2 regions of the Variovorax sp. PBL-H6 genome follow, and region 1 is predicted to be linked to the other one. Evidence: riboswitches for the same ligand, from Rfam matches in the RefSeq annotation. Region 1 holds a riboswitch; the other holds the start of a gene.
The links. A riboswitch is a leader RNA that binds a small molecule or an ion and turns the genes downstream of it on or off. The one in region 1 is predicted to bind glycine.
Positions count from the first base shown of each region.

Region 2: linked by a shared signal. The riboswitch ahead of G3W89_RS02510 (D-amino acid dehydrogenase) and the one ahead of gcvT (glycine cleavage system aminomethyltransferase GcvT) in region 1 are both predicted to bind glycine.

Region 1 is NZ_LR594659.1:2,802,468-2,807,026, forward strand. It holds gene gcvP (aminomethyl-transferring glycine dehydrogenase) at 1-296, opposite strand, end outside; gene gcvH (glycine cleavage system protein GcvH) at 343-714, opposite strand; gene gcvT (glycine cleavage system aminomethyltransferase GcvT) at 765-1,937, opposite strand; glycine riboswitch at 1,976-2,089, opposite strand; glycine riboswitch at 2,101-2,203, opposite strand; gene G3W89_RS13245 (hypothetical protein) at 2,221-3,132, opposite strand; gene G3W89_RS13250 (TRAP transporter large permease) at 3,420-4,559, opposite strand, start outside.
Region 2 is NZ_LR594659.1:504,073-508,631, forward strand. It holds gene G3W89_RS02505 (NAD(P)(+) transhydrogenase (Re/Si-specific) subunit beta) at 1-1,035, shown strand, start outside; gene G3W89_RS02510 (D-amino acid dehydrogenase) at 1,097-2,401, opposite strand; glycine riboswitch at 2,490-2,594, opposite strand; gene treF (alpha,alpha-trehalase TreF) at 2,765-4,453, opposite strand; gene G3W89_RS02520 (SDR family NAD(P)-dependent oxidoreductase) at 4,440-4,559, opposite strand, start outside.

The DNA of each region.
Region 1 (4,559 bases):
GTGCCGTAGTAGCCCTGGCCGATGAAGTTCCTCGCCACCTTGTTCTTCGCCGCGATGCCGCGCAGTTCGGCCAGCGCGCCGGCTTCAGTGACCGGCGCGGGCAGGCGCATCGGGTGGCTGCGGCGAATGGCCGGCGGCACGATGCCGTCGATCAGCTCGGCGCGCGTGTTCGAGCCGACGACAGCGAGCATGCGCACCTCGTCCTCGGCCTCGATGCCGATGTGGCGGGCGATGAATTCGCCCGCGTTCTCGAGATCGGCGAGGGTGGGCGGAGAAGGCAGGGTGGACTTCGGCATGGTTGGTGAACAGGGTGGCAGGATCAGGAAACCTTGGCAGTCCGCTTCAGGCCTCGTCGGCGAACTTGTCGTAGGCGGTCTTGTCGAGCAGGGCGTCGACCTGTGCGGGCTCGGTGATCTTCATCTTGAAGAACCAGCCTTCGCCTTCGGGCGCGCTGTTGGCCAGCGAAGGATCGGCGCGCAGCGCCTCGTTGACCTCGGTGATCTCGCCCGAGACAGGCATGAACACGTCGGCCGCGGCCTTGACCGACTCGACGACGCCGGCGACCTCGCCCTGGGCATAGCCTTGGCCGACCTGCGGCAGGTCGACGAAGACCACGTCGCCCAGCGCATCCTGTGCATGCAGCGTGATGCCGACCGTGGCGGCCCCGCCCTCGGCGTTCACCCACTCGTGGTCCTTGGTGTACTTGATGGTCATGGAATGGCTCCTGGGAAAGAAATGGAAATACGAGGTCGAGCGGCAGGTCTTCAGCCGCGGTAGTAGCGGGCGGGTACGAAAGGCAGGGTAGTGACCTCCATCGGCACCGGCTTGCCGCGCACAATGGCCTGCAGGCGGGTGCCGGGCTCTGCGTAGGCAAGGGCAACATAGCCCATCGCGACCGGCCGGTCCACCGTGGGGCCGAGCAGTCCGCTCGTGACCCGCCCGATGTCGACGCCTTCGAAGGACTGCAGCGCCGTGCCGTCGCGCACCGGTACGCGCTCCAGCGCCACGAGGCCGACGCGCTTGCGCTTGAGTGTCTCGTGGTCGACATGCCCGGCGCTGCCGGCGTCGGCCGTGAGCTGCGACAGCACCCTGGCGGCGCCCGGAAAGCCGCCTTCGCGCGCGCCGCCGCTGCGCCGCACCTTCTGGATCGCCCAGTTGAGCGAGGCCTCGACGGGGGTGGTTGTGTCGTCGATGTCGTTGCCGTAGAGGCACAGGCCGGCTTCCAGCCGCAGCGAGTTGCGTGCGCCCAGGCCGATGGGCTGCACCTCCGGCTGCGCCAGCAGGAGCCGAGCCAGGGCTTCCGCATCGCGGCCGGCAACAGAGATCTCGAAGCCGTCCTCGCCGGTGTAGCCGCTGCGGGTGGCAAAGGCCGCGATGCCGCCGATCTGCACCGCGCCACCCGTCATGAAGACGAAGCGCTCGATGCCGGGCGACAGGCGTGCCAACACCGCGGCGGCCTGCGGCCCCTGCAGCGCGAGCAACGCGTGATCGGGTAGCGGCCGCACCTGGCAGCGCTGGCCGATCCTTGCCTGGATGTGCGCGATGTCGCCGGCCTTGCAGGCGCCATTGACGATCACGAAGATCGAGTCGTGACCTTCGTTGAAGAACATCAGGTCGTCGAGGATGCCCCCCTCGTCGTTCAGGAGCAGGCCGTAGCGTTGCTTGCCGGGTGCCAGGCCGATCACGTCGACGGGCATGAGGGTCTCGAAGGCTGCAGCGGCCTCGGGCCCGACCAGCCGCAGCTGGCCCATGTGCGAGATGTCGAACAGGCCGGCCGCGGTGCGCGTGTGCTTGTGCTCGGCCATGAGGCCGGCGGGGTACTGCACCGGCATCGAATAACCGGCGAAGGGCACCATGCGGGCGCCGAGCTCGACGTGAAGGTCGTACAGGGGGGTCTTTTGCAGATTGTCGGAAGCGGAGGCCAAGGCACTCTCCATCAGGGGGGCAGTCCGGATCCATGGCGGTCAGGCCATGGGCCACCCCTGCTGTCCGCTTTACCTGAGAGATTCGCCCCACGATCGGGGTTTGCTCCTTCGGTGGGCAACCTTCGCTTCAAGGCAAAGCGTCGCCTCTCTCCAGCAAGGAAACGCCCGATACCCGGGCGCCTCGTCAGTCCTTTTGCCTGAGCGTTCGGGCCCCTTGTTCGATGGGCCCTGCGCCTTCGGCGGCCCCGCGCTGCGAGGCTCTCTCCTGACCGGCCGAGTGTAAGGGAAACAGGGCTTAGGACCGCTCCAGCCGCAGCCGGCGCAGCAGGAATTTCTCCCATAGCTTGTCCGAAAGGAACTGCAGGGAGCGCCGGATGTGCTCGCGTGCATTGCGGGCGTCATACGGTGACCGGATGTCGGCGCCGAGCTGCCGCGCGCGCAGGCTCAGCATGTGCTCCGACAGGCAGCAGCGCGCCTTCATGCGCAGGTCCTCGAAATTGTCCGGGCCGAGCGGACTGGCCTTGTGCCATTCGTGGTCCCATTTGAAACCGCGCTTCTTCTGCACGCCCTGGCCCTCGTCGCTGATGAGCCAGGCGGACACGAAATCGACATAGGGCTCGCCCACATGGTCGCGGAATACGCCCCGCTCGGGCTCGAAGCGCTCGTTGACCAGCGAATCGAGCAGTGCGTTGCCGGGCGAAAGCGTGCCCAGCCGGTGGCGCAGCGTGTCGTTCATTGCAAAGCAGTAGGTCGACACCCATTCGAGCAGCGGTCCCATGGGGGTCATCGTCGAGCGAGGGAAATCGTTGATCTCGCCGAACAGCCACGGGGCCGGGTGCAGTGCGAGCTTTCGGATCTCGCCGCCGAAGCGCTCGAGCCGGCGCTCGCTCCAGGCGTGGTTGAGCGCGACGGTGTCGTTCGAGAAGAGCCACACGTCAGGCTGCTCGCCGCGCGAGAGCAGGGTCTCGATGCCGCTGTCCCAGCCGGAGAACTCGCGGTTGCTGTTGTCGCCGGGCACCACCAGGCCCTGCTCGGAAGCCATGCCGGTTGCGCTTTCGGCGGGCCTCGCGCGGGCGTTGTCGACGATCACACTCGAGAAACGGTCGCCGTCCTGGGCCAGGCGGGTTCGCAGCTTTTCCAGGACCTGGAGCGAACGGTCGCGGTGCTGGTCGCCGAATTCCAAATGAACGAAACCGTAGCTTGTCATGCGTGCAGGGGAGAGAAGAAATCAGGTGCGGGCGGGCTTCGCCCATGCGTCGCTCGCCGTCGCGAGCTTCGCAAATATTACCCCTCGATGCAGAGAGCGGCGATGCTGTCTGCGGGAGCGGCTCGAATTCCCAAGCCTATTCATGAACGAGGGGTCTCCCTTGTCAGCGAAGACGCCGTGTCGCCGACCGCCCTGTAACCCCTTGTTCTCGTTGCACGGCCTCCTCCTCGCAGTGCCACCGGATGCACCCTGATCGAGCCTCGGCTCAGGCCGCCGCCGGGTCTGAACTACTTCGCATAGACAAGATCGCGCAGCCCGAGAGAAATGCCCGGCACGTAGGTGATGACCATCAGGCAGGCCAGGATCACCAGCACAAAGGGGATCAGGTGCGCGACCATGCGGTCCAGCGAAATGCGCGCCACGGTGCAGGCCGCGAACAGGTTGACGCCGAACGGCGGCGTGATCATGCCCAGGGCCAGGTTGACCACCATCACGAGCCCGAAGTGCACCGGGTCGATGCCGAAGTGCTGCGCAACCGGCGCGAGGATCGGCGCCAGCACGATGATGGCCGCGCTGGTCTCGATGAACATGCCGATGATGAAGAGTGCCGCGTTGACCCCGAGCAGGAACATGGCCGGCGACTTCAGCACGGCCTCGAGCCAGTGGCCGATGGCCTCGGGCACGCCGGCGCGCGTGATCAGGAAGGCGAACAGGCCCGCGTTGGCGATGATGAACATGATCACCGACGACGAGATCACCGACTTGCGCAGCACCGCATAGAGCTGCTGCGGCTTGATCTCGCGGTAGATCAGCAGGCCGACGACGAGCGCGTAGAGCACGGCCACGGCCGAAGCCTCGGTGGGGGTGAAGATGCCGCCGTAGATGCCGCCGAGGATGATCACCGGCATCAGCAGCGCCCAGCCCGCGCGCCAGGTGGCAATGCCCACGCCCAGGCGGCCATCGCCGTCGTTCTTGCCGAGGCCCTTGACCTTGCAGTAGATGTAGACGAAGCCCATCAGCGCCAGGCTGATCAGGATGCCCGGGCCGAAGCCGGCGATGAACAGTTCGCCGATCGACACCTCGGCGCTCACGCCGTAGAGGATCAGCGGGATCGAGGGCGGGATGATCACGCCCAGCTCCGCGCTCGTGGCCTGCAGCGCCGCCGCGTAGCTGGTGGGGTAGCCGTGCTTGATCAGCGCCGGGATCAGGATGGCACCGATGGCGAAGGTGGTGGCCACCGAAGAGCCCGACACCGCGGCGAAGATCATGCAGGTGAGCACGCAGGTCATCGGCAGGCCGCCCTGTACGCCGCCGACCAGGCTCTTGGCGAACTCCACCAGGCGCCGCGAGATGCCGCCAGTCTCCATCAGGTTGCCGGCGAGGATGAAGAAGGGAATGGCCGCCAGCGGAAACTTGTTGATGGCGTT
Region 2 (4,559 bases), 2.3 Mb from region 1:
AACCGCCTCGAGCTCTTCCTGGGTGCCGCCATCGGCGCCATCACCTTCAGCGGCTCCGTCATCGCCTTCGGCAAGCTCTCGGGCAAGTACAAGTTCCGCCTGTTCCAGGGCGCACCGGTGCAGTTCAAGGGCCAGCACATGCTCAACCTGGTGCTCGGGCTGCTGACCATCGGGCTCGGGCTGGTCTACATGGCCACCGAGAGCTGGAGCGCCTTCTTCCTGATGCTGCTGCTGGCCTTCGTGATGGGCGTGCTGATCATCATCCCGATCGGCGGGGCGGACATGCCGGTGGTGGTCTCGATGCTCAACAGCTACTCGGGCTGGGCGGCCGCGGGCATCGGCTTCAGCTTGAACAACGCGATGCTCATCGTGGCCGGCTCGTTGGTGGGCAGCTCCGGCGCGATCCTGAGCTACATCATGTGCAAGGCGATGAACCGCTCGTTCTTCAACGTGATCCTGGGCGGCTTCGGCGGCGAGGCGACGGCTGCCACCGGCGCAGCCAAGGAGCAGCGCCCGGTCAAGAGCGGCAGTGCGGACGATGCGGCCTACATGCTCTCCAACGCCGAGACGGTGATCATCGTGCCGGGCTACGGCCTGGCGGTGGCGCGTGCGCAGCACGCGGTCAACGAGCTGGCGCAAAAGCTCACCGAGAAGGGCGTGACGGTGAAGTACGCGATCCACCCGGTGGCCGGGCGCATGCCGGGGCACATGAACGTGCTGCTGGCCGAGGCCGAGGTGCCCTACGACCAGGTGTTCGAGATGGAGGACATCAACGGCGAGTTCGCGCAGGCCGACGTGGCGATCATCCTGGGGGCCAACGACGTGGTGAACCCTGCTGCGCTCACCAAGGGCACGCCGATCTACGGCATGCCGATCCTGGAGGCGTACAAGGCCAAGACGGTGATCGTGAACAAGCGCTCGATGGCCGCGGGTTATGCCGGGCTGGACAACGAGCTGTTCTACATGGACAAGACCATGATGGTCTTCGGCGACGCCAAGAAGGTGGTCGAGGACATGGGCAAGGCGATCGAGTAACGCGAGGCGGCCCCCTGCTCGCAACAGGACGTGCGGGCGGGGCGTGGCCCCGCTCTTTTTCCTAGGCCTGCGCCAACTGGATTGCCGGTCGCCTCGACAAGCCCCCGGTGAACGCGAAGTCCACCTCGGGCGCAAGCCCGCTCACGATGCGCGCGATCGACTTGCCCGAGCCGCATGAATGCGTCCAGCCGAGCGTGCCATGGCCCGTATTGAGGAAGAGGTTGGGCATCTTCGTCGCGCCGATCAAGGGGACATTGCTGGGTGTCGCTGGCCGAAGACCTGTCCAGAATTGCGCCTGCGTGCTGTCTCCGGCGCCGGGGAACAGTTCTTCGACGCGCCGCACGATCGCCTCGCAGCGAACGCGGTTCAGGTCGCGGTCGTAGCCGTTGAGTTCGGCCGTGCCCGCGACGCGCAGCCGGTCGCCGGCGGCCGACGTGTAGCGAGAAAACACGAGCTTGAATTCATCGTCCGTCAACGACACCTGGTAAGCCTTGGACGCATCCTTGACCGGCAGGGTGACCGAATAGCCTTTCGCCGGATAGATCGGCAGCCGGATGCCCAGCGGTGCCGCGTAGAGCGGGCTGAGCGAACCCATGGCGAGCACGAAGGCATCGCCGCGGATGCGTTGGAAGCGACCTTCGTGGTCGGTCGCTTCGACGTGATCGACCTGACCGCCAGCCTCGCGAATCGCGGTGATCGTGTGGCTCATCAGGAACTTGACGCCCGCTGCTGCGCAGATGTTGACCAGTTCGCGCGCGAAGCGATTGGCGTCGCCCGACTCGTCTTCGGCCGTGTAGGTGGCGCCGGCCAGCTGCGGTCGGATGTGCGCCAGGGCGGGCTCGATCTTCACCGCCTCCTCGGCCGAAATTACCTCGCGCTCACAGCCCAGTGCGCGCATTTGCTGCGCCGGCTTCAACGCACCGTCGAACTCCTTCTGCGTGGTGTAGAAGTGCAGGATGCCCTGCGTGCGTTGCTCGTAGGCAAGACCGGTGTCGGCGCGCAATTGCTGCAGCGTCTCGCGGCTGTAGGTCCCCAGGCGCACGATCTGCTCGATGTTGTGGCGCGTGCGCGCGGGCGAGCATTCCCGCAGGAATTGCAGGCCCCAGAGCCATTGACGCATATCCGCGCGAATGCGAAACAGCAGCGGCGCATCTTCCTTGCCGAGCCATTGCAGTACCTTGATGGGCGCACTCGGGTTAGCCCAGGGTTCGGCGTGGCTCACCGAGATCTGCCCGCCATTGGCGAAGCTGGTTTCGGCGGCCGGCGTGGCCTGGCGGTCGATGACCGTCACTTCGTGGCCGAGTTGCTGAAGGTAGTAAGCCGAGGTGACGCCGAGCAGGCCGGCGCCGAGAACGATCACGCGCATATCAAACCCTTTGAAGGTTGCAGCGCTCGAACGCACGGAAACGGAAGCTCTTTGAAAAACGGGAGCAACCGGACTGTGAATCCGAGTTGCCGCTCCCCCTGTCCTCGGTACCTGAGAGTTTCACCCGCGGCGCCCGCGGCGGGTTTGCTCCTTCGGTGCATCACGTGCGTGATGGCTCTCCAGACGGCTTTGACACTTGGTGCAGTACAGGCTCGTTGCGTGAGCCGACCTGAGCGTTCATGGGAGTTTGCGCCTTCGGTGGGACCGTCTTCTCAAGTCGGTCCGCTCTCCTGCGGCTGCGAGTCTAGTCGAGTCGCTGTTGAATGTCGAGGACGCAGCCGCCACGCCGGCGCCGACAACCGCTCACAGGTGCCGCGGCGACGGATCATGCGAGACGCAGCGCCCGGCACTGTGTCTCGGCCGTTTCTGCAACAGCGCGCTCGTGACGCCGTTCGTCCACCCGAACCCGTCCTGCAACGGATACTCCCCGCCGCCGCCGCCCGCGGATCGCTCTTCCTTTACCGAGCGCAGCGCATACTTTTCGACCAGCTTGCCCTCGCGTTCGTACACCGCCGCGACGGTGGCGAGCCAACGGCTCGCGATCGTGCTCGAGAGCGACCGGCATCCGTAGGCGGCGAATCCCCAAATCCCCATCCACTGCAGCGGCGCCCAACCATTGGGCCGGTCCCATTGCTGGTCACTCCAGTACTCCGTGGTCGACAGTCCGCCCGGGGCGAGCATCCTTGCCGACACGGTCCCGGCCAGCGCTCGTGCCTGCGCCGGATCGGCGAGTCCCACGAAAAGAGGGACGACGGATGCGGCCGTCAGGCAGTTCCGCCGCGCGTCGCTGCGCCAGTCGTAGTCGAAGAAGGCTGCTTGCCCGGAGTCCCAGCAAAGTTCGATGACCGCGGTCCGACGTTCACGGGCGCGATCCGCAAACTCGCGGGCGCTCGCCGCATCGCCGGTACGCTTCGCAAGTTCCGCGATCTTCGCCTCCAGCTTGTAGAGGAACGCGTTGAGGTCGACCGGCAGTATGTCCGTGGTGCAGATGCTCGTCAGCGAGGGTGCCGTGGCGGCGCGCGCGTGCAACGGCACCGGGCCGCGGCCACGTGGCGGCGCTTCGCGCAACCAGCGCGTGCTGAAGTCCCAGCCCGATTCGCACGCAGCTCGCAGATGGCGGTAGACCTCGGCGGGCTCGCGCCGGCATGCCCTCACCGTTGCCACATCCTCGAGCCACGACTCCTCGCGGGGCGTGTCCCGGTCGTCCCAGTAGCGATTGAGCAGCTTGCCGTCGCGCAGGCGCACGACGCGGCGCCCCGCCTGGCCGGGTGCGAGCCCCTCGCATCCTGCCATCCAGTAGGCATGCTCCTGGCGCAGCTGCGGCAGGAACTTCGTCTCTTCCGCGGCACCGTACCGCTGCGCGAGCTCGACCATCAGCGCAAACACCGGCGGCTGCGAGCGGCTCAGGTAGTACGTTCGCGTCCCATTCGGAATGTGCCCGTAGGTGTCGACCAGGTAGGCGAAGTTGTGGACCATGTCGCCCACCATCTGCGAGTGACCAGCGCCGGCGAGTCCCAGCATCGTGAAGTACGAGTCCCAGTAGTAGAGCTCGCCGAAGCGCCCGCCCGGCACCACGTAGGGATGCGGCAGCTGCAGCAGCGAGGCATGCGGCGGATGCACGCGGGGATGCCGAGTCAGGACTTTCCAGAGGCTCCCGATGTGCTCGCCGATGGGTTGACCCGGAACCGAGACGTACTCGCCGGTTGGAGGATGCGTGGGCCTGAAGTTCGCGTGCACGAATTCCGCGAGGTCGAAACCCGGCTCTCGGAATCTGGCGCGGTAGGCCGCGAGGATGGCTGCCGGTTCGCCGCGCGGGGCGCAGTCCACGAAGGTCTTGCTGTCGGAGAAGATGCTCGACTGCTGGACCGCGGTGAACAGCTCCTGGTAGCGATCTGCCGGCGTGAGCGTGTCGGGCGCGGGCGCCTGCGCTGCCTTTCTCGAACGCTGCGCGTCACCTTGTGTGCCGAGCACCTCGTAGTCACTGCTCGGCATAGTTCCAGAGCAAGCCGCCATCCACCACGCTCGTCGTGCCCGTGATGTAGTCGGCGTCCGCAGAGGCCAGGAAGGCGGCCATGCCCGCGACATCGCCGGGCCGGCC